4 regions of the Anaerocolumna sp. AGMB13020 genome follow, and region 2 is predicted to be linked to each of the others. Evidence: predicted binding sites of a transcription regulator. Region 2 holds the regulator's gene; each other region holds the start of a gene.
What was found. The regulator Rex, encoded in region 2, represses fermentation and respiration genes when NADH is low (regulators of the CRP and FNR family bind a similar motif). The targets are predictions, from matches to a motif close to ATTGTTAANTANTTAACAAT.
Positions count from the first base shown of each region.

Region 1: a site for Rex is predicted at 4,027-4,046, ahead of R2R35_RS12930 (DRTGG domain-containing protein). Genes of this name have one in related genera too.
Region 3: a site for Rex is predicted at 3,454-3,473, ahead of adhE (bifunctional acetaldehyde-CoA/alcohol dehydrogenase). Genes of this name have one in related genera too.
Region 4: a site for Rex is predicted at 3,254-3,273, ahead of R2R35_RS04210 (oxidoreductase). Genes of this name have one in related genera too.

Region 1 covers NZ_CP136910.1:3,179,110-3,184,489, reverse strand. Annotated here, with positions in the region: gene R2R35_RS12960 (4Fe-4S dicluster domain-containing protein) at 1-104, shown strand, start outside; gene R2R35_RS12955 (PHP domain-containing protein) at 105-881, opposite strand; gene R2R35_RS12950 (hypothetical protein) at 874-1,209, opposite strand; gene R2R35_RS12945 (NUDIX hydrolase) at 1,233-1,739, opposite strand; gene R2R35_RS12940 ([Fe-Fe] hydrogenase large subunit C-terminal domain-containing protein) at 1,831-3,114, opposite strand; gene R2R35_RS12935 (ATP-binding protein) at 3,194-3,619, opposite strand; gene R2R35_RS12930 (DRTGG domain-containing protein) at 3,616-3,966, opposite strand; gene R2R35_RS12925 (NADH-quinone oxidoreductase subunit NuoE family protein) at 4,425-4,919, shown strand; gene R2R35_RS12920 (ATP-binding protein) at 4,928-5,380, shown strand, end outside.
Region 2 covers NZ_CP136910.1:5,087,586-5,092,965, reverse strand. Annotated here, with positions in the region: gene R2R35_RS21440 (NAD(P)H-hydrate dehydratase) at 1-1,162, opposite strand, end outside; gene acpS (holo-ACP synthase) at 1,220-1,588, opposite strand; gene R2R35_RS21430 (hypothetical protein) at 1,590-2,201, opposite strand; gene R2R35_RS21425 (redox-sensing transcriptional repressor Rex) at 2,251-2,925, opposite strand; gene R2R35_RS21420 (DUF1349 domain-containing protein) at 3,236-3,817, opposite strand; gene R2R35_RS21415 (ABC-F family ATP-binding cassette domain-containing protein) at 4,160-5,380, shown strand, end outside.
Region 3 covers NZ_CP136910.1:3,025,403-3,030,782, forward strand. Annotated here, with positions in the region: gene R2R35_RS12295 (DUF4446 family protein) at 1-367, shown strand, start outside; gene adhE (bifunctional acetaldehyde-CoA/alcohol dehydrogenase) at 605-3,220, opposite strand; gene R2R35_RS12305 (HD-GYP domain-containing protein) at 3,615-4,694, shown strand.
Region 4 covers NZ_CP136910.1:994,131-999,510, forward strand. Annotated here, with positions in the region: gene R2R35_RS04205 (SDR family NAD(P)-dependent oxidoreductase) at 1-324, opposite strand, end outside; gene R2R35_RS04210 (oxidoreductase) at 422-3,235, opposite strand; gene R2R35_RS04215 (PucR family transcriptional regulator) at 3,408-4,937, shown strand; gene R2R35_RS04220 (S8 family serine peptidase) at 5,156-5,380, opposite strand, start outside.

The DNA of each region.
Region 1 (5,380 bases), 1.9 Mb from region 2:
CAACTGTAAACCGTGACAAATTGTTCCATAAAGCAGACAATCGTGACATTCATGAGAATCTTGATTCATATAAGGAACTGGAATTCTCCATGCATACGAAATAATTAAGGGTTAACCAGAGCCTTTAATATTCCTTTTCTGTTCATTTCCTCAATTTGAAGGAAATGAACCGGCTCATGAATGTGCTCCAGATAATGAGCATCGGAATTATTAATGATCCGGCAATTCTGCAAATAAGGATTCTTCCTTTTTAATTCTGCCATTGCTTCCTCCTCTTTGGAGAAACCAGCTGCTTTTGCAGGACTTAAGCCACTTATACTTACGGCCTCTTTACAGGTAGCTTCTGCGCAGGTAAACCGGGAATCAGGCGGGATAAATCCAAGATTTGATAAGAGACTATTGGAGCTCTTATCAATATGGGCCGGTATCATTATCCCCTCATAGGTTTTCACAAGTTCATAAACCTCATCAAATCCGATATCTGCTGCATTGACGAGCAGATATTCTTCTTTTCCGGAGACTTCATCCCTTTCATTGATCAACAATTGCCTTCCAAATATTTCTTCATTGTTGTGAACCTTAAAAAGCTTTTCATATACAAAGGTGTCAAACTCCAATGCTCCCTGCAGCTCCTCAAAAAGACATAGAACATGTACTTCTTCTCTGGTACAGAGCTCCATTCCCGGAATAGCAATAATTCCAAAACACTCCGCATGTTTTAGAAAAGGAGGGCAGTTTCTGCTGCTGTTATGATCTGTAAGAGCTATGACATTCAGTTCTTTTATGGCAGCCATTCCAACTATATTTCCAGGTGTCATATCTTCATCACCGCAGGGGGATAAGCAGGAATGAATATGCAGATCATAAGAGACCTTATACATGAATCAGTTCATGAACCAGCAGAGAGGTCTCAAATACAGGCTTATTAACCGCCAGGAGAGTTATTCCCTGTTCCTTAGCTTTTAGAGCTGTCTGTTCATCGGGCATTATCCCCTCTGCCAGAACAATACAGGCAACCTCTGTCAAAGACGCAACTGCCAGGGTATTTACATTGGCCATTACCGTAATCCAGACCGCCCCTGAAAAAGCTTTTCCCATAGCTACACTTAAGAGATCACAGCAATATACACCTTTAAGCTCTCTCTCAAGGTCATTGCCAGGATTAATTATTTCGAATATCTCCTTATGAAGAATCTCTCCTACTGTCATGATGTTACCTTTTCCTTTCTTTTCTAATTAATAATAATCCCGGAATTATTTCTCTTCCAGTCTTCAATACACTTGCGGTCATAATTATTTATATTCTCTGGCAGGTTATCTCCGCTAAAAAATCTGTGACCTAACGTTTCTTCTGTTTCCTGCAGGATTTCACCCTTGTACTCAGTGGTTTTAAATATGGTACTTGTCACCCAGCAGATATCCTGATTAGGATATACAATATACCTGTCATCGCCGGAATATATGCCAAAGAGCTCCAGATTCTCCACTATAATTCCTACCTCTTCATATACCTCCCGTCTGGCGGTTTCAAGAAAGGTCTCTCCCATCTCCATCCCACCGCCCGGCAATCCCCATTTACCGTTATCACTTCGCTGCTGCAGTAAAATCTGACCTTCCTTGTTCTCGATGATAACGCCGCAGGCGGGAACCATTACAGGGTTATGTCCTATGCTTTTTCTCATTTCACGGATATAATTTTTTTTATAAGGTTTTATGATTTCGTCAATTTCTTTTTGCATTTACACCACTCTTTCTTGTTACATCTATAGAATGTGTTTCATGTTTATCAACACTCCTGCACAATATGATATGAAGCATTATCCTGCAGTATCAGTTATCAAACTTGCTGATTTCGTCAGACAGCCTGTGAATATACTGCCTTAAAATGTGAATACAATCCTGCTCTCCGGCAACACCTCTAACCACATCCTCTGCCAGTGCCTTGCAGGTAGGTGCCCCACAGGAACCACAGTCAAGACCAGGGAATTTCTCGCAAAGCTCTTCTACCTTCGCAAGCATAGTAATGCTCTCCTGCAGGTCTTCGCTTAATTTAAATACCGGTTCATAGTTAACTTCACGATTCCACTCCCAGTGCTTTACCTCACTGCCATCCAGATGATTACAGGCAACCGGCATATATTTTCGCAGCCGGATTAATTTTACCTTTGCCACAAAGGGATTCTCAACGGTAAGCACACCTCCCACGCAGCCACCGTTACAGGCATTTAATTCTATAAATTCAAGAGAGGAAATTTTCTGATCCTCCAGATCCTCCAGTACTCTGATAACATTCTCAATTCCATCTGCTGCCAGGTAATTATCCGTAAGAAGTCCTCCGGCTTCTCCGCCTGTTCCGCCCCAGCTGATGCCGATTTTACCAGATATGGCAAGATTTTCGATCTGCTGCTTCTCCTCCACTTCTTTCATAAGGCTAATAAGCCTTGGATAGATATCTTTTATGGCAATTACCCCGTCCACCTCACTCTTACTGTATCCCAGAGGGTTCTTGACCGCACTGACCTTTGCCGGACAGGGGCTGATAAAGATAATTCCTATCTTCTCTGCCGGAAGCCCGGTTTCCTTTACCGCTTTTTCCCTTGCCAGTGCCGCTGCCAGGTCAACTGGCGCCTTTATGGGCAGCAGATGTTCCAGCAATCCTGGGAAACGCACCCGGATCAAACGCACCACAGAAGGACAGGCGGTACTGATAAAGGGCATCTTTTGTTCCTGTTCCTCCAGGTACTTTCTGGATAATTCCGATACCAGCTCAGCAGCCCCACTGACCTCATATACGTCATGAAAGCCAAATTTTTTGAGTGCCGTCAATACAATATTAACATCCTCCAGATTATTGAACTGACCGTATAGTGCAGGTGCTGGTAAAGCCACGGTATACTCATAATCTTCTAATATACTCAAGGGATCATATACCGCCAGCTTTGCATGATGAGGGCAGATTCTTATGCACTCCCCGCAGTCAATACAGAATTCCTTTGTAATAACAGCCTTTCCCTTTCGAACCCGGATAGCCTGAGTCGGACACCTTTTGATACAGTTAATGCATCCCTTGCACAAGTCCTCCTGCAGACGAACAGCAGTAAAAAATTTATCCATACGAACCCCCATATATACCCCCGGCTTGCCAGGGATACTGCTCAAACAGACAGTTTAAACTGAAACACCCCATTACCTATTACTGTATTTTAACCGTCATTGTTACCGTAGTACCTATTCCAAGTTCTGTCTCGATATTCATCACGTCAGAATACTTCTTCATATTGGGCAGTCCCATACCGGCACCAAACCCCAGAGATCTTACCTTATCGGGGGCTGTAGAGTAACCTGCCTGCATGGCAAGCTCGATATCCGGTATACCTGGCCCCTTATCCTTTAACACCATATGTACTTCCTCCGGGGATAACGTCACCTGAATTGCTCCACCCTGTGCATGAATAACCATATTTATCTCCCCTTCATACATGGCTATAGCGACTTTTCTAATAATCTCAGGATTTACCCCCATCTGCTTTAACTTGGATTTCACATCACTGGAGGCTTCTCCTGCTCTTGTAAAGTCCTCAGCTGATACCTGATAGTTAAGCTGTATATTCTTACTCAATGAGCAGCACCTCCCCTTAATCCTCTTTCATAGAGCATACCGCAGGCAGGAAACATCTGCTTATCTGTAGCAAGCAGCACAATATGGCTTTCCATTGCCAGTTCTGTCATCATCTCGTCCGGTACCTTGCCCCGCACAAAGACGATACAGATAATATCCATCATCTCGGCAGTCCTTATAACCTGTGAATTACAAAGACCTGTAAGCAGCACGGACTGATCCTTTACGAAGGCCAGGACATCACTCATCATATCTGCACCGCAGGCAGTATGAACCTCTCGTTCCAGATATTTCTCTCCCCAGACGAGCCTGGCACCAAGTATATCCATTACATCATGAATTGTCATAATAAACCAAACCTTTCTCATAGCCTGTGTTTTTAATTACAGATACCCTTAAATAATCCTATTGTGAAATAAAAAACATTTCTCTCTGACTCCATTCCTTTTACTTGTGAAACTGCCCAAATGAATCGTAAAATTCGAGCTGTTTATTGTTTGTTAATTCTAACACTTTTTTCGGTTTTCTTTTTAGAACTCTTTCATTTGTATGTACAATTTATACAATTCAATAGTCTATAAATTTACACACAGTATAACATTGACGGTGTTTTTTTTCAACTTCTATCATTTTTGCATTAATAGCTTAATATTCTCTGTTTTCCATTTGTTACAATTGTTAATTTTAATATATCTGTGGATTTTTTATCAATAACATGTTATACTGATGTTGTTTGTCGAATAAAAATTTTGAAATATTTCGACAGGTAACGTACAAACAGCCACAAAATCAAGGAGGTTAAAGAATGAGTTCCCAGAAAAAAACAGTCCCGTTCGCCGGCTCAAAAGAGCAGGAAGCGGAGCTTCTCAAAGTCATTAATAAGTATAAAGATGACAAAGGTGCCCTAATGCCCATTCTGCAGGAAGCACAGAGTATTTACGGCTATCTTCCTATAGAAGTTCAGACCATTATATCAAACGAGATGGATATCCCGCTTGAAAAAATATATGGTGTAGCTACTTTCTATTCCCAGTTTTCTTTAAATCCCAAAGGAAAATACAAAATTTCCGTATGTTTAGGTACTGCCTGTTATGTTAAGGGCTCCGGTGATATTTTCAACAAGTTAGCCGAGCTGCTTCATATAGAGGGTGGGGAATGTACACCTGACGGCAAATTCTCCTTAGATGCCTGTCGCTGTATCGGTGCCTGCGGTCTTGCTCCCGTACTTACAGTAAATGATGATGTATACGGCAGACTTACGGTAGACGATGTTAAGGATATACTTACAAAATATGAGTAATTCAATCCATGATGACTGAAATCTCGTTAAACATATTAGATATTGCACAGAATTCGGTAAGTGCTCATGCCACTCTCATTGAAATAACCGTACAGATAGCTCAGTCCTTAAACCTTTTACAGGTTGAGATAAAGGATAACGGCTGCGGTATGACAGAGGAAGAAGCAGTCAAAGCACAGGATCCCTTCTATACAACAAGGACTACCAGAAAAGTAGGCCTGGGAATTCCCTTCTTCAAACAGGCAGCCTTAAGCTGCGGAGGAGATTTTCATATGGAATCAGAGCCTGGTAAAGGAACGAAAGTTTATGCTTCCTTTCAGCTAACCCACATTGACCGAATGCCTCTTGGCGATATGAACAGTACCCTTTACAGTCTGATTACCTTCCACCCGTCTATAGACTTTGTCTATACCTACCGCGTGGACGATAAGAGTTTTGTACTGGATACCAGAGAAATGCGC
Region 2 (5,380 bases):
GTAAAGGTGAAGCTCCCGGTGAAAAATCCTGTTCTTTCATGTAATTTGCTGCTTTTTGACCAAGCAGCCAGAGGGCATCGCCATCAATAACAATCGGCACCTTTACTTCCGCAAGGACTAGCTGCAATAAACGCTCTGCCTGCGTACTTCTCCCTATACCAGGTCCGATTACTACTACATCCGCCCATTTGATCTCCTCTTTTAAAGTATTCATATCCCTAAGGTTAAGTTCCCCGTCAGAATAAGTATTTATAAGAGCTTCCGGCAATATGGTCTGCAAAATCGTCCTGTTTTTCTCATTGGTCAATATCTTGACTAAGCCGGCTCCCATACGGTATGCTGCCTTGGCAGAAAAATAAGCTGCCCCTGACATATCTGCTGAACCCGCTATAACAAGGATCTTTCCATAACTGCCTTTATTTGAATAGGCTTTCCTATTGGGTATTAAATTTAAATCTTCCTTATTAAAGGTATAGTGATGGAATGGAAGCTTAAGGTATTCAGGTGCTGCAAACCCAATATCCGCAACTGTTATAACCCCTGCATATTCACATCCGGGAAAAAGTACAAGTCCTAACTTAAGGTATCCAAAGGTTATTGTATAGTCTGCCTTCACTGCTGCCCCTAAAGGAAATCCAGAATCGGCTGATATTCCTGATGGTATATCAACAGCAAATACCTTCTCTTTTTTTAATCTGTTTATTTTATCTATTATATTCTTATATTCACCCTGAATATCTTTATTTAATCCGATGCCGAAGATGGCGTCTATAAGAATCGTGTTTTCATCAATAGTATATTCCGGGGTATCAATATTGCTAACTATTTCAACACCGAAATTCACAGCAATTTCTAATTGCTGCAAAAACAAGGCGGATGCCTTATTCCTGTCACCCACCACATATATTGCTGCTTTGTACCCTTTACAGGTTAGAATCCTGGCAGCCGCAATTCCATCAGCTCCATTATTCCCTGTACCGCATAAAGCAAGTATTTTCAATTTTGTATCTTTCTCACAGCTTGAAGTTATGATATGTTCATCAATTACTTCTGCTACCTTTAAGGCAGCACGCTCCATCAAAACAATAGCAGGTATCCCCATTTCTTCCGTGGTTTTCCTGTCAACTTCCTGCATCTCATTACGCTTGACCAGATATTTCATATAAACCTCTTTTATAAACTTGACTTTCTGAATACCTATCTACGTATTTTCTGAATACTACGAATTAATGCTTTCTCCAACAGCAAAAGCACTGGCGAACTCCTTTGTGTTTGTGATAGTTACCAGTATCCTTTGACATGCAATTTTATCGGCAGCCTCTTTGGCTCCTTTCAATAAATTCACAAAAGGTTTCCCGTATTCATCCCGCAATACTTCTATATCTGAAGGATGAATTCCTCGAAAACCCAGACCCAGCATTTTTACAACTGCTTCTTTTACAGCAAAATTTCCGGCAAGCTTTCTTCTGTCTGTCTGAGCAAGTTCTAACTCTTTTGGAGTAAAGATTCTCCTGCAGAAATGTTCCCGCTCACAGGCTTTCATGACTCTTTCGATTTCAATTAAATCTGTACCGATACCAACAATCATGCTATTTATTCCTTTTTATCTCTTCATCCAGTTCCTGCAATAGTTCCGGTCCCAGCAGATCATGCATGTAATTATAGATATCTGCATTTTTCATTTCCATATCCTGTTTCTCTAGGATTTTTATTTTCAGCTGTTCTCGGATGTTTTGAATCCACTTATTAATCTCATTGATTTTCTCTGTGTTCTCACTGAGCCGTCTATAGCAGATTTGTGAACTTTCTATTATTAAAGCTTCGTTAGCCGCCTTAATTTGATAAGGCAGATCAACCAGTTCATTCTCTGAGTCTTTTACTTTATCGCCAATTTCCCTTATCAGTCTCTGGTTCTGATCAAGTTTCTTTTCTTTGGCTTTTCCCAGCTTTGTGTCATTGACATCCATGTGAGTGATAATCTCACCCATCAGTTGATTCTTTATCTTCTTGTAATCCTTTAAATCATTGGTAAGTTTGCCTTGCTGTTTCATCAGCTCATCCAGTTTATTTTCCATTGCTTTGATGTGAACAGGTTTATCATAATCCGGAAACAGCTGATGCCAGCGTTCATCCAATACTACTATTGGTATTTTCTTACCCTTAAAGATTTTTTCAAAGTTTATGTCTTCCTTTTTTCTCATGTATACTTATACCCCATTTCTGGTGCAAGCTTTCGCTTTGGTGTCCTTTTTAATTATTATCGGATGAAATGTCTTCTTCCGTAATACCTTGGGACTCTTCCAAATCTTTTAGGGTATAGGATAATCTCATAAGACTTTCTAACAGATGTACATTCTCTACAATGACATCGGAGGGGAGATTTAAATCTACTGGCGCAAAATTCCAAATGGCTTTAATACCTAAGGCCACTATTTCTTTAGCAGTCTGTGGTGCCTTTATCTTTGGTATGGTCAGTGCGGCTATATGAACCTTGTTGCTCTTCACAAATTCTTCCAGTTCATCCATCATCTGTATCTGAGTTCCCCTGATTGATATTCCTTCCAATCGCGGGTTAACATCAAAGATACCCTTAATCATAAATCCTCTTCTTTCAAAATCACCATAGTTTGCCAATGCCTGTCCCAAATTACCCGCTCCTATGATGATTACATTGTACTTTCTGTCAAGTCCTAATATTTTTCCAATCTCAGTAAACAGATATTCAACATTATATCCGTACCCCTGCTGTCCGAACCCACCAAAATTGTTCAAATCCTGCCTTATCTGGGAGGCAGTAACCTTCATCCTCTCGCTTAACTCCTTAGATGAAATACGTACCACGTCATTTTCCAGCAGTTCTCCCAAGTAACGATAATATCTGGGTAAGCGCTGTATTACGGCTAATGAAATTTCTTTCTCTTGCACTTCTGACCCTCCTTTATTTTTTATAACTGAAAGCAGGTAATTCAATATTGCAAATTAAAACTGATATATGCATATATTCATTAACCTGCTTTTGATTTTCTTATGTTTAAAGGAATGTTTTAAGTAAACTGTTTTTACTCTTCCTGTGTAAAAATACGGTATTCAGGTATTTCTACAGAAAGGATCCTACAAATTCTTCATTTAACTTAATTTACTCCTGAATATAGCTTTCTAATAAGATATTATATGTGAATGATATTTATTTGTCAAATGCTGATTCCTATATGAATTTTCCAATAATTCCCTCGGTTTATCTGCCGGCGCGTATATTTAAAACCGTTCTGTGCTCCAGCGATATATTCTCAAAATAACGTTCTCCGCCTTCTCCAATTGGTGCTTGTGCCACCAAACCAACTTTGATTGTCTGACTGGCGGGCAGAATAAAATAACGCATCATATCATATTTTATACCATCCAAAGAATAGTGAAAGGCAAAGGCATCTCCTACCCTGGCTGCCTGAAGCCAAACCTCATTTCCTTCTATATTACAGCCGTTTGCATCATCAGACAAGGGATTTGTTACAACACTGACAACTGCATTGGTGTCAAAATCCGTCTTCTCAAAGCAGGCCTTAGCCCAGATGCTGTCATTCTCCATTAACATTATCGTTGCTGCATCAAAGGTATCCAAAAAAGCATGAGATACCTTGGCTCTAAATACAAAATCCCCAAAAATTTCTGTATAATAAAATGGCGCATTATCACGTACAAATACTCCTGTCCCACGGAAGAAATCACTCTGCCCGGGTGCTTTTATCACAATTCCTTCTTTTGTATATCGAATACTGCTTTCATTTAACCATTTAAAATCTTTGAAAAATTTCTTACTCATGTGTAAACCCCTTTCCTAATTGGCTTATAATAGTATCTGCGCTGTAAATTACAACCTTCCCGCAGTCTGTAACAGGCACTTTTTCTACATGATATCATTGATACAGGCACTTTTTCAAGTTATTTATCTCACTTAATAACGGAAGTAAATCTTTAACAAAAACTTTGTACATAATCCGAGTTTCTTCTTGAGACCTCCATCAAAACAACAGATCAGCCATAATCTCTCTCTTATATGTCATCCTCTTTGGTTTACCTTAGCTGGGACATGTCAATTACTTGACTTTTTACAGTCATTCCTTTATGATTCTAAATAGAAATCCAAAGAGAAAGGTAATTTGAAATGATTTTAGCATGCAGAAATATTTCTAAAAGCTTTGGAACAGACCAGATTCTTAGCAATGTTTCTTTCCATGTAAACGAAAGGGAAAAAGCCGCTGTTATCGGTATTAACGGCGCAGGAAAATCCACCCTTTTTAAGATTATTATGGGAGAACTGGCACCGGACGACGGAGAGATTATATTTGCAAAGGGTTGCAGTGTTGGTTATCTTGCACAGCATCAGGGACTCTCCTCTGAAAATTCCATTTATGATGAAATATTAACCGTCAAACAGGATGTTATTGATATAGAAACCAAGGTTCGCCAGCTGGAGGAATCCATGAAGGAGGCATCCGGAACCGAACTGGAGCAGATGCTTTCTGCCTATACAAGATTAAATCACGAATTTGAATTGAAAAATGGCTATGCTTATAAAAGTGAAGTTATTGGCATTTTAAAAGGACTGGGTTTTACTGAAGAAGAATTCTCAAAACCTGTCACTACATTATCAGGCGGTCAGAAGACACGTGTTGCTCTTGGTAAACTACTCCTAAGCAAACCCGAGTTAATCCTTCTGGATGAGCCTACCAATCATCTTGATATGGAGTCTATTGCCTGGCTTGAAAACTTTCTGGTTAATTATCAGGGTTCTGTTGTTGTAATAGCCCATGATCGTTATTTTCTTGATAAAGTTGTAACAAAGGTCGTAGAGTTGGAACAGGGTAAAGCCGTCTCTTATGATGGTAATTACACAGCTTATGCCGATAAAAAAGCCATGCTGCGGGATGCAATGTTAAAACATTATCTCAATCAGCAAAGAGAAATCAAACATCAGGAAGAGGTAATAGCCAAACTTCGTTCCTTTAACCGTGAGAAATCCATTCGCAGGGCTGAAAGCCGTGAAAAGATGTTAGATAAAGTAGACCGCCTGGATAAGCCGGTTACTTATGAGCCCCAGATGCACATTAACCTAGAGCCTTCGGTAATCAGCGGTAATGATGTGCTGCGAGTTGAAGGACTTGCTAAATCCTTTGGCAGCTTAAAGCTATTTGATAATCTGAATTTTGAAATAAAAAGAAGTGAAAAGGTCTCTATTATCGGAAATAACGGAACGGGTAAGACCACTTTATTGAAAATCATCAATGAGATAATACCTGCGGACTCCGGAAAGGTAACCTTAGGTTCCAAAGTAAAAATCGGATATTATGACCAGGAACATCAGGTTCTTGATTCAGACAAGACT
Region 3 (5,380 bases), 2.1 Mb from region 2:
TGCAGACGGTAAAAGTCTTGAAGTGCAGTTTGAAGATAAGTTCAGTCAGTTGAAAGCGTTAAAAGACCAAAGTAATATTCATACGGAGCAAATAAAAAAGATATTTGAAAATTTAGCAGTAGCTTATCAAAAAATTGGTATAGTTAAGTATGATGCTTTTCAGGAAATGGGAGGAAAATTAAGTTTCACACTAGCTATCTTGAATGATGATAATGATGGTTTTGTCCTTAATTCAATGCATTCTACCAGAGAAGGTTGTTATACTTATGTAAAAGAAATAATAAAGGGAGAATCTTTTGTAGTATTGTCATCTGAAGAAAAACTAGCATTAGAAGAAGCTAAGAAAACAAGAAATTATATGGAATAAAATATATCAATTATAAAATATATTAAGTATTAATATATCAAGAAAAAGATATATCAAGAAAAAGATATATCAAGAAAAATATAAATCAAGAAAAAGATATATTAAGAAAAAGATATATTAAGAAAAAAATATATTAAGAAAAAAATGCATCAAGAATATATAAAAAGGCCGTCTGCATTCGCAGACGGCCTTTTCAGGCAGGTTGTTTTTGTAATGTAGATTCATATCAATTAAATATTATTTCTTAGCAGGTACGTTATCTTTTCCATAGTAAGCTGTTAAATATAAATCCTTTAATTCAGATACTAATGGAAGTCTGGGATTTGCTGTTGTACACTGATCACCAAATGCTAAGTCTGCAAGTGGATTAACTTTTGTTAAGAAATCCTTCTCATCAAGACCATACTCTTTTAAAGTTGCAGGAATTTCAAGGAAAGCATTTAACTTCTCAATTTCTGTTGCTAGTATTTCAACAGCATCATCATTATTCTTAGGAGCAAAACCTAATTTCTTCATTAAGTTAAAAATCTTATCCCCTACAATATAGTTCTCATATTTAGGCCATGATGTAAATTTGGTAGGGCAGGAGGTACCATTGTAACGAACTACATGAGGGAGTAAGATGGCATTTGCACATCCATGAGGTACATGATATTCACCACCGAGTTTATGAGCTAAGGAGTGATTGATACCAAGGAATGCATTTGTAAATGCCATACCAGCAATAGTTGAAGCATTGTGCATTTTTTCTCTAGCCACTGGATCTTTCTCTCCAAATTCGAAAGACCTTTTCAGGTATGTGAATACCATCTCAATAGCGTGTACTGCTAATGCATCTGTATAGTCAGAAGCAAGAATGGAGATATATGCTTCAATTGCGTGTGTTAAAACATCCATACCGGTCCATGCTGTTGATTTCTTAGGTACTGACATAACGAAATCTGGATCAATGATTGCAACATCAGGAGTTAATTCATAATCAGCAAGAGGATATTTCTTGTTCTCAGTTTTGTCAGAAATTACTGCAAAAGAGGTAACTTCTGATCCGGTACCGGAGGTGGTAGGAATAGCAACCAATTTAGCTTTCTTTCCTAACTGAGGGAATTTATAGGTACGTTTTCTTATATCCAAGAACTTAAGGGACATGTTCTTAAAATCTGCATCCGGATTCTCATAGAATAACCACATTCCTTTTGCAGCATCAATAGCAGAACCACCGCCTAATGCGATAATGACATCAGGTCTGAATTTATTCATGGAGTCTACACCCTTCATGATTGTCTCGAGAGAAGGATCGGGTTCTACCTGATCAAAGATCTCGCAGTGAACATATTCTTCTCTTTTTCTTAACTGATAAAGAACCTTGTTTACATATCCAAGCTGTGTCATAGCAGGGTCAGTAACAATAAATGCTTTTGTTATATCAGGCATTTTGGAAAGATAAGCTGTTGAACCTGATTCAAAGTAAATCTTGTTAGGAATCTTAAACCATTGCATATTGTTTCTCCTCTTAGCCACACGTTTGATATTTACCAGGTCAACTGCTGAGACATTGTGGGTGGTTGAGTTTCCGCCGTAAGATCCACATCCAAGTGTTAAGGAAGGCATATTTGTATTGTATAAGTCACCAATTGCACCATGAGTAGAAGGAGAGTTAACGATGATACGTCCGGTCTTCATACGATTTGAAAACTCTGTAATAACAGTTTGATTGGTTGAATGAAGTACGGAGGAGTGGCCCATACCGCCATTTGCTAACATCTTCTCGCAAAGACTCATACCATCTTCCACATCTTTTGCTTTAACAACTGCTAAAACAGGTGATAACTTTTCAATAGAAAGTGGATATTCTTTGCCTACACCATCAATCTCTGTGCATAAAATCTTTGTTTCCTTAGGAATTGTAAATCCGGCAAGAGCTGCGATTGCTGCAGGTGACTGTCCAACTATGGCAGGATTTACGGATAATTTTTCTATATTAATTACAACAGGCTCTAATTTTTTGATTTCTTCTTTGGTTGCAAAATAGCAGCCTGCTTTTTTCATAAGTTCAATAACTTCTTTATATACAGGGGCTTCAATAATAGCAGCCTGCTCAGAAGCACAAATCATACCATTATCAAAGGATTTGGAAAGAACAAGGTCATTTACTGCACGTTTTAAAACAGCAGTTTTCTCAATAAAGCAAGGTACGTTACCAGGACCAACTCCTAAGGCAGGTTTTCCGGAGGAATATGCGGCTTTAACCATTCCAGGACCACCGGTTGCAAGAATGCATGCTACACCAGGATGGTTCATTAATACTGATGTTGCTTCCACGGAAGGATACTCAATCCATTGGATACAATCTTTAGGAGCACCAGCACTGATTGCTGCATCATATAAGGTTTGTGCGGCTGCTTTGGAACACTGTTGTGCACTTGGATGGAAACCGAAAATTATAGGATTTCTTGTTTTAATACAGGAAATTATCTTGAACATTGTTGTTGAAGTGGGATTGGTTACAGGAGTTACACCAGCTACTATACCAATTGGTTCTGCAACGGTCATGTAATCTTCCTCTTCATTGTCTTCTATAATACCAACTGTTTTCTGATACTTAATGGAGTGCCAGATATACTCTGTAGCAAAGATATTCTTTGTTATCTTATCTTCATAAATACCACGTTGTGTTTCCTCAACTGCCATTTTAGCAAGGTACTGCTGTTTAGCAAGTCCGGCCAGTGCCATTTCATGAACGATAGTATCAATTTGTTCCTGATCGTAATTCATAAACTCTTTCAGAGCTACCTGTGCATTCTTAACTAGTTGATCTACATGTTCCTGGGGGGTAGGTTGTTTTTTCTCACTCATGGGAGTCCTCCTTATATATGTTAAATTCTTAACAATTAACTGCGCTGCTTATTACACATTTAATATATCAAATTGTTATTAATTTGTCAAACTAATATTTTGTATATCGTGCATAAAATAGCACCTAAGTTTTTGTGCAAAAAGTGCATATACCGTACAGAATGCACAAGTGGAAAATTTGTGAAATTGCTGATTTAACAAATTGTATAAAAAAAATGTCATTTTATAAATTTATTGTTAAGTAATTAACAATGCACTGGAACTATTTTTCTGTACCTATATTGACATTGCCGTTTTTATCCGATATTGTATTAAGAAGAAACTAATATTATTTTCGTTGATAGTATACAAATGATAAGGATCATTACCCTTTGTATATACATGAGGTATCTATATGAGAAAGGTGTTACTTGATACAATCAAGGGACATGAATTACTAGCCAGGGATATCATAACAGACAGCGGTATTGTGATTATGTCAGCAGGAGCCCCTGTTAAGATAGAATATGCCAAGAAACTGAAAGAATTAGGATATAGTTATATATGTATAGAAGATGAATTATCCCAAGGCGTTAACGAAGAAGAGAATATTGAAGAAAAAATTAAATATGAATGCCAGGACATAGTGCGGGATGTTATAGAACGTTATACTTATCAAGGGTATGGTGAATTAGAAGAAATTAAAAATGTTGCAGAAAATATAATCTGTGATATAGTTAACTCACCTCACGTTTTATATAGTATATCAGGTATACGAAAAAAGAATGAAGGTACTTATGCCCATTCTTTAAATGTATGCGCCATGTCTGTTTTGATTGCATTACGAATGAAATTAAGTAAAGATAAAGTAAGGCAGATTGCTCTGGGCAGCTTACTCCACGATATGGGATACAATCTGGTAAAGATTGATTATCATAATTACAATTATCTAAAGAGCAGTAAGGAAGAGCAAAAAGAACTAATGAAGCATGTTGTGTATGGATATTCTTCCGTTATCAAAGAGAACTGGCTTCCAGTAGCTTCGAAAGATATTATCTTATGCCACCATGAAAGAATTGACGGTTCAGGATTTCCTTTTCATAAAAAGGGTGACAAGATTAAAATAGGAAGTAAGATTGTAGCTGTATGTGATGCTTTTGACAGCCTTGTATATGGTTTCCTGATACCGAAGCTGAAGGTGCACCATGCTTTGGACTATATCGTCAGTCAGGCCGGTATTAAGTTTGATTTTGAAGTTGTACATTGCTTTATAGAGCTTATAGCAGCATATCCAAATGGTACAGTTGTAGTTACTGATGAAGGTGAGACTGGAATTGTGTTAAGACAGAACACCAAATGCCCTACAAGACCGGTATTGCGTATGCTGACTGACAGCAATGGACGTAATTATGCTAATTGGATAGAAAAGGACCTTAAAACTGACCTGTCAACCATGATTGTTGATACTATGGATACAGATGACTATATAGGGTAAATACTATTATAAGGGACAATTTGTCATTTATACGCTTGTTATGTTCTGATAGGATATTTCTTTATGATAATTCGGGTTACAGATTAAAAAGTAAAAGCTTGTATCTGCAATTTCTGGAAAGAAAATATGATTTAGTAATATAAATAATACAAAAATATGAGAAATAAAAACAATAATGCTGCAAAGTAATATATGTAAGTATTGCAAGGTTATAAATGGTTTGCATACAAAGTAATAAGTTATGTAAAGCAATGAGGTATATAAAGTATAGTAATATAAATATACAAAGTAATAAAGGGATATAAAGTAGTAAAGGAAGTTAAAGGAATATAAGTATGTAAAGTAGTGAACGAATACAAAGTAATATAAATCAAACACAGTAATTTAACTTGTCATCAGATACAAAATATGATATAAGTAATAGATATTCATTGATTTTCATTTTATGGGTATGTTAAATAAGCTAATCTCCATATAATAAGGTAATTCAATGATTGTATGAAGCCGGCATTGTTGTGATATAAACACATATCAAACCTCTATTTTAGAAGTATTGAAAAGAGGTCTGTGGTCTGTGGATGTTAATGTGGTAATATGAAGTTAATTTCCACTATTGATTGGAGTGCGCTAAGGTGCGAATGATAGTAGTGTGAATTATTGAAATATAATTCATACCCTGATTTGTG
Region 4 (5,380 bases), 1.7 Mb from region 2:
CTCTTCTGTCATACTGTCAACACCACCTCGTACTGCAATACCGGCATTGTTTAATAAGATGTCCACCTGCCCAAAGGTATTGAACACTGTTTCCATCGCTTCTTTTACACTCTCTTCTTTGGTAACATCGCAAGCTACTGCAAGGGCTTTTCGTCCTGTACTCTCGATAATTGCTTTTAATTCCTCAAGCTTATCATAACGCCTTGCCAAAAGGGCTACATCTGCACCTGCTTTTGCATAAGCAAGTGCTGCATCTGCTCCCAGTCCGGAGCTTGCTCCTGTAACGACTGCTACTTTTCCCGTTAAATCAAATAAATTCTCCATATTCTTAATTCCTTTCATTTTATATTTATTTAAAGCTATCAACTTTTTCTGTTATAGCTTATTGCTTCTATCATTTCAGCTATCCCTTCACCCGTTATTAAATACGTCCGGTTTCCATAAAAGCTGTACGGTCATAACGTCCGGTAAGGAGATAGGGAATAACTTCCTCTGCCTCTAATTTCTCTACCAGATTCAGCTTATGTACCAGCAGGCTGTTCTTGGAATAAGCTCCTCCAATTATGGTATTGACAGGAAGCTCTGCCCAAGGGTCGTCGATACTGGATTTTAAATTCATTGATACGATACCTGGCTCCCAGGATTTATAATTGTATTCACATTGATTCATGAGCAGAGCACCGTTCATAAAGTGAGCTGCACCATTTTCATCGGGCTGTCTGTCAAAGTGGAAATAGAAGCCGCCGCCAAAGGTCTGCTTGCCTGCTGCCGGGAATTGGTATAAAGCTGCGGTCATAGGACTGTTATATTCGCCTAAATGCATCTTTATATCCACCAGTTGTGTTCCTCTTCTGGTAACACCTGCTGTTACGGTATCACCATTTCGTCTGATTACAAATTCTCCACCCAGCTTCTTTGGTATACTTCCGTTATCCCTGCCGCATTGTACCGCCATTTCTGCTCCGGGTCCTCCCAGTACAAGACCCATGGTATACAGTCCCAAGGTTTTTCCATAAGTTGCATAAACACCCAGTATTGCTTCATAGTAATCATCTGCAAAGGTCGGATTATTAACATGGCAGACGGATAAGGTAACCACCGGCATAGAGAAAGGTTTTAACGGCGGAGGAAGAATTCTCTCTATGGCTGCGGGATCGGTCAGATAACTGATATAGATTCCCTCCTGATCGTCCATCAGAGAAACCTTACCGAAGTTTGGAAGTTCTTCCTTTGCTACCTTAAAACTGGGTACCTTCTCGGCTGTTGTAAACAGACTGGAGGCTGTATCATATGCGGTACGGGTTGCAGGAGCAATACTGCCGTCTTTTATCGCACTACCTATAAGCTTCACAATCGTTCCCCTGGCTTCCAGTTCAGATACCAGTGTTCTGTCGGGACGGAAGCCAAGAGATAGTACAACTGCTTCTGCATCCGCTTTTACTTCTTCTTTGTTCTCTATCTTTTCCAGTATAACGCTGTCTTTTGTAATCTCTTTCAGGGAATGTCCTAACAGGTATTGTGCACCAGCTTTTGCAAGACGTCCGCATACATCGGCAACATTGGTATGGTTTGCATTTGGTGCAGGCTTATCAAGCATATCAATTATTGTCACCTGATTTTCTGTTTCACATAAGTATTCTGCAGTTTCAAGACCGGTGAGTCCTGCTCCAATTACTACAACCTTTTTGCCCTTAAGGACTTCCTTACCGGATAATATGTCTTCTACGGTATACACGTTCTTGCCGTTAATACCTGGTATTTTGCCTGGTATAATGGAAGTGGAACCGGAGGCCAGCAAAACCGCATCTGGTTTACAGGCCATAATGCTTTCAGTATCTGCTTCCGTATTGAGTAAGACTTCCACTGAAAGTTTCTCAAACTCATTGCCGTAGTAGTCTGCAATCCACTGCATACGCTCCTTTAGAGGAGGTTTTTTCGCAAGATTAACCGTTCCGCCAAGCTCAGCCTGACGATCCATTAAGGTTACTTTCATTCCCCTTAGTGCGAGTGTCTGTGCCGCTGTCATACCCGCAGGACCTGCACCAACTACAACCACCCGATGTCCTTTGGTATCACGAACCAGATTTCCATACTTTCTCTCTCTTGCATATCTGGGATTTAAGGCACATTCCGGCGGTAAGCCTGCAGCATTGTATTCGTTTAAGCTTTCGAAACAGCGGAGGCAGGAAATACATTTACGCAGCTCCTTTTCCCTTCCCTCCTGGACCTTTTTACCCCATTCTTCATCTGCATTCCAGGAACGGCCCATGGAGACAAAATCAACTACACCGTCTTCCAAGAACTTTTCAGCTGCAGCAGGTTCCCTGATAACAGAAACACCGATTACCGGAATCTTTACATGACTTTTTACAGCCTTAAGAAAATCACGTCTCCAGCCCTGAGGGAAGGAAATTGGTTCAATACAGGTCATTCCGGTTTCATAGAGTCCACAGCTTGGATCAATGAAATCTATTCCTGCCTGTTCCAGTGCCATGGCAATCTTAACACCGTCCTGCACATGGATATACTCTTCGGTTACTCCAGTCTTATCAAGGAACTCTTCAATACTTAGACGTACACCAACTGGGAAATCAGGGCCGCACTCTTTCCGGATTCCTTCAATGATTTCAATAATAACCCTCAAACGGTTCTCGAAGCTTCCGCCGTATTCATCCTCCCTTTTATTCGTATAGGGTGAGAGGAACTGATGCAGCAGGTATCCATGGGCAGCATGTAATTCCACACCGTCACAGCCGGACTTTTGCACTCTTAGGGCACCAGCTACAAACTCCTTCACTATCTGCTTCACCTCTTCCGTGGTCAATGCACGGGTTTCCTGCTTCAGAAGTTTACAGGGAATGGCTGAAGGTGCCACTACCGGCTGTCCCCCAAGAAGGGCGGTCACGGTTTCACGTCCCGGATGATGAAGCTGGATAAATATCTTGCTGCCATGCTTATGTACTGCTTCTGCCAGCCTTGACAACGGTTCGATATGTCTGTCCTTGGTAACGGATAACTGTCTCATAAGACCGGCACCGTTTATATCATTTATACGCGTAATCTCAGGGATAATTAGTCCCGCTCCGCCAATTGCCCTTGCCTCATAAAATGCTATCATATCCTCTGAGGGTGTTCCATCCAGGTTAGCCAGGCCGCAGCCCATGGGTGACATGACTAAGCGGTTTTTAAGTTGTACCTTGCCAATGCTTCCCGTTTCAAATAATCTGTTATACATTCTGTACCTCCAATGGATTTTGTTAAATTTATAACACTGTTGATAACATAAGGATACAGGATTACGGGTAAATTCACAACGTGTATGATGAATGATAAAACTTTGACAATTTGGTTACCATGCACTAAAATAAAACAAGAGATATTATTGATAGAAAGAGTTGGGGATTTTTATGACTTTTAAAAAGCTGATTGAAAGAATATCCAAGGAATACCGCATAGATATATTAAGTGAAGGAGAAGATACGGAGTTACAGGATATTGCCTTGATTGACGGCAAAGATACCAATATCCGGAAGAATACCTTATATTTTGGTTACGATAAACAAATGAACAAGACTGTCTTTCTCCACAATTGTATTTTAGCTTGTACAGGCTCTGGTCCGCTTCCCCTTACCACTGGCTGTAATGCTGCCAGGGTCGCGGAAGAGGAGCTTTTCTCCCTGTTCAATATGGTCAAAAATCTGATAGAAACTACCCGCAGCAAGGGGATTTACGAGGAACTCACTGCCTTAGCAGACAGCTCCCGCAGTATAGAAGCGGTAATTGACGCAGCCTCTGTTAGGCTTGGCAGCTTTCTGGTATTCTGTGATATGAACTTTAAAATCATTGCCAAATCCAACTCCATACCGGTCCATGACCCCCTTTGGATAGAAAATACCGTCAAGGGTTATTGCAGTTACGAATTCATTCATGCTGTTAAGGATTTAACAGCAATTAAAAATGCCTCAATGACAACTTCAGCTTTTGAAGTCGTATGCAGCCAATCCTCCAACCGTAAAATCAGCTGCAAGGTCTTTCACAACAAGACCCAGATTGGATTTCTGTTAATGATAGAAGGAGACACTCCCTTTCTTCCCTCTCATTTTGAAATGCTTCGTACCATAAGTCACGCTGTCAGCTATACCATAGCTTACTATACACCAGATTTGTTTGAAGAAAACAGCCGTTATCATGAATTGCTATACAGCATGCTGATAGGTGCTCCTGCCAAGGACATTGCCAACCGTCTTTCAAGTCTTACGTTTCCCGGCAGAATGCTGGCGCTGTATCTTCGGCCTGCCCGATACTTAGGACAGCAGTATCTTAAGAATTATACCTCCAAGGCACTAAAGCATAGAATTGCTGAGACCCATGTAACCTATCACAAAAACGGTATAGCTGCTGTTATCCCATTACCAGAGGAGCCTGACCTGTTCAATAAACTGCCGGAATTATTAAGAGATCTTGCAAAGAAAGAATATGTACGTATTGGAATAAGCTATCCCTTTACAAAAATTGAGAATTTTGTAAACCACTTTGATCAGGCTTTCGCTGCTCTTGAGCTTGGACAGAAGCTAAAAAGCGAGGAACCGATCTGTTTTTATCAGGATTATCAGTTTTTTCATTTACTGACAGAGGCAAAATCTCCTGATAAACTGGGGAGCTTCTGTCATCCAGCACTGGCAGCGCTGCGGCAATATGACCATGCAAATAATTCCCAGCTTTATAAAACCTTGTGTGTCTACATTGAGAAAGGCTGCAATATCAAGCTGACTTCTGAAAGCCTGTTTATCCATCGGAACTCCCTGGTGTACCGCTTAGACCGTATCACTGAAATCTGCGGAATTGACCTTTCAGATATTAATACTTTGTTCCTTCTTCGATTATCTTTTCTTGTTGACCGCTATAATGAGCTGAATACAAGTATTGAGTGGGGTTAATAATATGATTAAAGCTTACTGCTTAAGGCAGAAGGCTATCGCTCTGAACGTCAGAAATCAGCTACTAACTAAAGTTCCTCTATTAGCTTAGCAGTTCCTTTAAATCAAGGTTTAACGGCTATAAAGCAGTTCCAGGGGGTATTGGCCCAATTGATTCACTATTGCCCAATACCCCCTGGTAAATTAATTATTTCTTACCTTTATCTATCTTCTTATTTCTAATATTCTTCCCCTGGTCCAACAGGAACCGGGTAGATGGGATTCTCAGGAGACTCAGATACAACCGGTACTTCCGGCATTAACAAACCTCCGCTGTTTGGCAGTACCAGATTGATGGTACCTGAAGCAATTGCAGTTAAGGTTTTCCCATAGATATCCGTATAGGTAACCTCTACCAGTAAGCCTGTTGCTTTCGTATAATTAGGTGCTATCCAGGTTCCTGT